One region of the Halomonas sp. Ps84H-12 genome, then DNA from elsewhere that is predicted to be linked to it. Evidence: predicted binding sites of a transcription regulator. Region 1 holds the regulator's gene; each other region holds the start of a gene.

Region 1 (2,265 bases):
GATGAGGCGCACCGGCTTGGTTTTCGCTCGCTCAACCTCGATTTAATTTATGGCCTGCCCTTTCAAACCGAGCAAAGCTTCGCTGATACCCTAAGCCAAGTGATTGAACTGGGCCCGGCACGGCTGTCGGTCTTTAACTATGCCCATATGCCAACCCGCTTTGCGCCCCAACGACGTATTAATGAAGCCGACCTGCCCAGCGCGGATGAAAAACTGGCTATTTTGCGTACCACTATTGAGATGCTGACCCAAGCGGGCTATGTACATATTGGTATGGATCACTTTGCTCGCCCAGAGGACAGCTTGGCTCAGGCACAGCGCTACGGTACGCTGCAGCGCAACTTCCAGGGCTACTCAAGCCATTCCCAGTGCGACTTGATTGGTTTGGGGGTGTCGGCTATTTCTCGGGTAGATGACGTTTACGCACAAAACCCCACTCAGCTGTCCCACTATGAAGCTGCCTTAGATGAAGGTAGGCTAGCGACCGTAAAAGGGTTACTCTTAAATAAGGATGACCTAATGCGCAGAGAGGTGATTGAGCGCTTAATGTGCGATATGGCCATTGACCTTGAAGCAATAGGCCAGCGTTGGCAGATAAATGCCGCTGACTACTTTTCAACCGCTCTTGAACGGTTGAAAACCGCCGAGCAGGATGGCCTGCTAGTGCGCCAAGGCCTCTATTTACAAGCTACGCCCACCGGACGGCTGTTGATTCGGCACTTAGCCATGGCCTTCGATAATCACCTGCAACATCAGGGCAACCAACGCTACTCGAAGATTTTATAAGCGTATCGAGACACCTACCCCCTGCGCCTATGATGGCTAATAAAAAGGGAGCACCACATGTCATATCCTGCCAGCCAACGACGTTCACTGCTGCAAGAGGCGCGCTGCCAAACCTGTAGCCTAAGCTCGCTGTGCCTACCGCTTGCCCTAGAGCTTGAGGATATGAGCCAGTTCGATGCGATTATCCGCCGCCGCTCGCCGTTGAAAAAAGGCGAGCGGCTGTTTCGCCAAGGAGATCCTTTCACCAGCGTTTACGCGGTGCGCTCTGGCAGCTTGAAGCAGGTGACTAGCGAAGGGAATGGCAACGACCAGCTCACCAATTTCTTTCTACCCAGCGAGCTGGTGGGTCTGGATGGGATTGACGAAGAACACTACCCCGGCACCGTGATTGCCCTGGAAACCACCACGGTATGCGAAATTCCGTTTGACCGTTTGGACTCGCTCTCCGAGGAGCTGCCCGAACTGCGCGGCCAGCTTTACCGCAGCATGAGCAAGGAACTACGAGACGACCGGCGGATGATGCGTTTACTGTCACGCAAAACTGCCGATCAGCGGCTGGCCAGCTTTTTGATTACACTTTCTGACCGTTTTCGGCGCCGGGGCTACTCCCCCTATAGCTTCCGGCTTTCCATGTCACGGGCAGATATGGGCAACTATCTAGGCCTCGCGGTGGAGACGGTTAGCCGTATTCTTAGCCGCTTTCAGCAGCAAAACGTGGTGGCCGTCTCCGGGCGCGAGGTCAATATTTTGGATATGCAGCGCCTCATCACCCTAGCTGAAGAGGAAGCCCAGGCGGTTAACTCACGTTAAACGCCTGAATGCGCCCTTCCATCAATGCGGCCTGCTTCGCTTCCAGACCGGCAAAATCAAACAGCTCACGGTCGGCAAGCTGCGAAGGGGCAACGTTGGTCACCGCTTTGAACATACTCTCCAACCGGCCGGGGTGTTTTTTATCCCACTCCGCCAGCATCTCTTTGACAACCTGGCGCTGCATATTGGGCTGAGAGCCGCACAGGTTGCAGGGAATGATCGGAAACTCCATCAGCCTTGAAAACTCCGCAATATCCGCCTCTTTGCAGTAGGCCAGCGGGCGAATCACGATGTTTTTACCATCATCCGAGAGCAGCTTCGGTGGCATGGCTTTTAAGGTGCCGCCAAAGAACATATTGAGAAACAGCGTCTCCAGGATATCTTCCCGGTGGTGACCCAAAGCAATTTTGTTGGCCCCAATCTCCTCGGCAAAGCCATACAACGAACCACGCCGCAGCCTTGAGCAGAGTGCGCAGGTGGTTTTACCTTCCGGGGTTTTCTCCTTCACCACCGAGTAGGTATCACGCTCCAGAATGTGATATTCCACGCCTTGCTTATCCAGGTACTGGGGCAACACGTGTTCTGGGAAACCTGGCTGCTTCTGATCCATATTGACCGCTACCAGGGAAAAATTAACCGGTGCGTTGCGCTGTAGGTTGCGTAGAATCT
Region 2 (2,265 bases), on a different contig from region 1:
ATGGAGTAGAGCATGCCGATCCAGGCAAAAAAACCGATGGCAGCTACTTCGACCCCGTCGCTACGTAGCCATGCGGAGAGCGTCGAAAACACCAGTAGAAAGGGCAGGCCAGCGGAAAAGCCTAAAAACAGCATGGTGATGACAGGCGCTTTGCAGTAAATACCAAGCGCCGCCAGCCAACTGCGCTGAGGAGTCGGGGTGGGCATGTAAGGGAGTACTCCAAAAAGAAACATCGGTGACGTGGGCCGCTCAAAAACCCGTCGATGTTAGACTATGGATAGGGTTCATGGTTGGCGTTCCATGACAAAGCCGACAGCTTACCGGAGAGGAGTTTTCCGTGTCGATTACCGCCCATCAGGTAGTGACTCTGCACTACGTGCTTAGCGATGTGCTCAGCGATGGCAGCCCCCGCGTGTTGGATGACTCCAACGCACGTCAGAAACCCCTGGAGTATCTTCACGGCCACGATAATATTTTGCCGGGCTTGGAGCGAGATTTAACCGGCAAAGCCGTAGGTGATGAACTAAGCGTCACGCTGGCTCCCGCTGATGCTTACGGCCTGCGTAACGAAGAGTTGGTGCAAGAGGTGAGTCGCGCGTCGTTTGGCGGTGCAGAGATTGAGCCAGGCAGCCGTTTTCAAACCGAAGGCGAGGCTGGCCCGCAGATCGTCACCGTGCTGAACATCGACGGCGATACCGTCACGGTGGATACCAACCACCCCTTGGCGGGCCATACGCTGCGCTATCAGGTGAAGATTCTAGACGTTCGCGATGCCACCCGTGCAGAGCTTGCTAAAGGCCATCCGCTGCCACCGGGCACCGAGCACAGCAAAGTAGAAGACCGTAAAGTGCTCTAAAAAAGCTGTTTTTATCGGGTGAAGCGCGTTAAAAACTGACCTGTATCAAGTTCCCGTTTACCCTTGCGGCCACCATTTTAAAAGCTTGACCCAGGTCAGTTTCCCCTTCTCTGAACGCAGTACGATGGCCCCATACATCACGGCGGGAGGGAAGCACCATGTACTGGGATGATGCGGTAATTTTCGGCCTAGTTACTGTCGCGCTAATGATCACCTTTATGGTTGGTTGGGTAGGCTTTGTGGTACGTGACCATTTGCGTAAGGATGAACGTAAGAAGCCTTAATTCAGCAGACTGTGTCAGTCGTCAGGGGAGGGGGCTTACGTTAATGTGTAAGCTTCCTGTTGCCGGCCCAAGGGGCCGGCTTTTTTGCGTCTTTTTTTTAAGTTGTATTAATAACCGTTGAAGCGCATTGGCAGTTATGCTTTGGTAAAGTGCCTATTTTAAGAAAAAGAGTAAACAATAGGGAAGTCAAGCGCCTACTATGGTGTCGCTTGGTCGGTGAAGCTAGAGTAATTTCAGAAACAGTGTTCGTTAACCTGTTAGCCTTATCGATCAGGAGACATGTGATGAGTGACTCTACCGACAACACTAAAGACCTTTTAAGCAAGCGCCGTTCACGCCGCCAAGTACTGGCTAGTCTGGGTTTAGGTGCAGCTGCCCTTTACGTTGCGCCTACCTTGTTATCAATGGGGCAGGCCGAAGCCCGCGAGCATCGTCATTCGCGCCCAAGTCGCTCACGGCCTAGCTATTCGCGTCCCAGCTATTCACGTCCCCATTATTCCCGGCCGCACTATTCGCGCCCCCGTTACTCCCGGCCTGATTATTCCAGAGCGCGCCATTCTCATCAGCATCATTCACGCCATGGCTATCCTGAGCGTTATTACTCTCGGCCCCAGCGCTCACGTTGGGAGCGCGACGGCGTCATTGAAATTCGCCTAAGCCGTGTGCTGCCGCGCTGGTAAGGGAGCGGCCATGCCGAGCCATCATCAAGATTATACGCTCGAAGGCGTTGGGCCTTGCCTTCGGTTAGTGAATGCCGACGAGTTGCTGCCCGTCCTAACAGCTGCCATGCCAGGCTGGCCCTTGACGCCTTGCGCCGCGCAAACCCAATCGCCGGAGGTCTGCGTATGGCGGCACCCGCAGGGGTATTGGCAAGAGGCGCCCGCGCTTCCAGAAGGGGCGCTGCTGGACAGCGCGGTAGGAACTGCCTGTAGCGTTATCGCGGATGCTGCCGGCGCGTATTTTTATCGTCACCCGGAGTTAGTGGGTTTGCACTGCGGATCAGTGGAAATCAATGGCCAGCTAGTGATTTTTCCCGATACATACCGGGCGGGCAAAAGCACCTTAACCGCCGCCTTTGCAGCGGCTGGGCAGCGTGTGTTTGGTGATGATGTGCTGGCGCTCAAC
Region 3 (2,265 bases), on a different contig from region 1:
GAACTGCCAATCTTACTAACGCGGGTATACAACATGCTCACCTTTTATTAAGGCGTAATATTAATAGGAGGTTTTTGCGCAAAGTAAGCTTTAACAGGCTTGCTAGTGTGGCAATGTGTAGGTGTAAAGAAAACGACGCAATCTTATTTTTAGCTTACCGTAACGAATCGACCCGTAACGCACTAGCAAAGTAAATCCTAAGTTTAATACAGCGCTTTCGTTTTAGTAATGTATGACTTGAATGCGCCTGCTGTACTACAAGAGTCCGTTAGAACGGCGTGCAGACAGCAGGCGAGCTTTTATCACCCTACTAAAGGGTCATAAATGGCTCATCTTCCTGGCCTGTAAACGTGTACACATTGTAAGGGCTTTCTTGTGGCCCCGGCATACCCGGTGTGCCAATGGGCATACCCGCCAAACCGATACCGTCAATATCGGGTTGTTCCTCAAACAGCGCCTGCACGGCTTCCATTGGAACGTGGCCTTCGATCCAATACTCGCCCATCTCAATGGTATGGCATGAACCCAGGCCATAGGGCACGCCTGCCTGCTGCTTAATATCACCCAGCTCTACATCGTCAATAATCGTCACTTCTACGCCGAGCTCTTCAAGATGGCGTGCATAAGCGTCACAGCAGCCGCACTGGGGGTTTTGGTAAAGCGTGGCTTCATCCGGCAATGCGGCCTGAGCCGAGGCGGCTCCTAGGGCCAAAACACTAGATAAAACCGTAGCGGTAAATCGCTTCATGAGCGGTCTCCTTGAGGTGCGTGGCTAAACAAGTACTTGACTAACGAGGCGATACCCAGCCCTATCAACAGTAAAAAAGTGAGCGGCATTAACCAACCAAACCAACTCATGGAGCTCATAAAAGCAAAACAATCTGCGTTCATCATGGTTAGTCTCCTAACAAGTCAGTAAGTAATAACGCTGTAAGCATACAACCTTGGGGTTACCCTAAGGTCAAGCCTTGCAACCTTGCGGACAACGAAAGGTTGCTACAGATCATATTTTGCCCGCTGGGTTCAGGCTCGTTTCAGGTTAACACCGTATAAAAAACGGGTGACAATCACCCCTGAGGGAAATAACCATGCGCAAAACCACTTTAACAACGTCTTTGTTTGCCCTTTCAGTAAGTCTGGTAACCAGCGCCGCATGGGCTGCGCCCGGCCACGGCGGTGGTGACAATAACCTAACCAAGGCTCAACCGAATCAGTTTTAGCGCCTCCGCGATGAAGTAACAATATCCATTCAACCCTGAAAAACATAAGGATACGGTATGCAAAAGAAGAAGAGTTCGCTCCCTATTATTCACGCTACCTTAGCAACGCTGTTGCTGTCGCTCGCAAGCCCAGTGTTGGCCCATGAAGGGGCCGCAAGCACTTCGCCTAAGGATGGCGTCACCATTCAGGATTCCCCAGCAGAGATTGGCATCGAGTTTGGTGGCATGATGCGCATCACCCAGTTTGAAGTGACAGGCCCAAACGGCCCCGTTCCTCTTGATGGTCAGCCAGGCAGTGAACAGGTCGATCGCTACTTCGTAAAGCCCAGTGACACTCTTTCGGCTGGGGATTACCAGGTGCGCTGGCGTGGCCTATCGGATGACGGGCACATGATGTCCGACGGTTTTAACTTCTCGGTCGAGCCCTGACCCGTGGCCTGGTGGTTCTCCGTAAATAGCCTCGACGTCTGGACCGTCGCGATGATTCTCGTGGCGGCTGGGGTTTACCTTAGTGCCCTAGTCGCGACGGGGGCCGTGTTGTTTCGTCTAGCGTTTCCCCGACTCCCTGATCACGACCGGAGGCGCGTCGCCCGCATGGGCGTCTTTGCTGCCTGGGCGGGGGTCATTCTGATTCTGTTCCAGTGGCCTTTAGAAGCTGGTTACCTTGGGGGCGGCAATATCGCTGCTGCAACCAACCCAATGCTGCTCGGAATCGTGTTTGAGGGTGCGTCCGGGGGCCGGCTAATGCTGGCGGTAGCTGGCTTGCTGCTGGTTCAGGCGATTCAGCTTAATAACTTAGCGCTCTCGAAAACAGCCAACAGCGTGAGCCTAGTAGGCGTTTTATTGGTGATGCTGGCATTCGTGCAGGTGGGGCATACAGTAAACACCCCACGCCTCGTTCTGGCTGGCTTGCTGATCGTTCACCTGATGGCGGCAGCATTTTGGGTGGCCTCGCTTTGGCCGCTGTTCCATTTAGTAGGACGGGGTCACAACCAGGACAATACCGCCCACATTCTGACCCGTTTCGGGAAAATCGCCATGGGCG

What was found. The regulator FNR, encoded in region 1, switches genes on or off when oxygen is low (the NO sensors DNR and NnrR bind a similar motif). The targets are predictions, from matches to a motif close to TTGATNTANATCAA.
Region 2: ccoM (cytochrome c oxidase subunit CcoM) is a predicted target of FNR. The motif match lies at 892-905, and genes of this name have one in related genera.
Region 3: NH344_RS15285 (copper resistance CopC family protein) is a predicted target of FNR. The motif match lies at 994-1,007, and genes of this name have one in related genera.

What each region holds. Positions count from the first base shown of each region.
Region 1 is NZ_JAMXSJ010000017.1:74,760-77,024, forward strand. It holds gene hemN (oxygen-independent coproporphyrinogen III oxidase) at 1-786, shown strand, start outside; gene fnr (fumarate/nitrate reduction transcriptional regulator Fnr) at 844-1,596, shown strand; gene ttcA (tRNA 2-thiocytidine(32) synthetase TtcA) at 1,583-2,265, opposite strand, start outside.
Region 2 is NZ_JAMXSJ010000003.1:110,294-112,558, reverse strand. It holds gene NH344_RS02365 (MFS transporter) at 1-206, opposite strand, end outside; gene NH344_RS02360 (peptidylprolyl isomerase) at 338-856, shown strand; gene ccoM (cytochrome c oxidase subunit CcoM) at 1,015-1,140, shown strand; gene NH344_RS02355 (hypothetical protein) at 1,425-1,820, shown strand; gene NH344_RS02350 (PqqD family protein) at 1,831-2,265, shown strand, end outside.
Region 3 is NZ_JAMXSJ010000036.1:23,987-26,251, reverse strand. It holds gene NH344_RS15295 (DUF411 domain-containing protein) at 311-748, opposite strand; gene NH344_RS15290 (hypothetical protein) at 745-894, opposite strand; gene NH344_RS15285 (copper resistance CopC family protein) at 1,278-1,649, shown strand; gene NH344_RS15280 (CopD family protein) at 1,653-2,265, shown strand, end outside.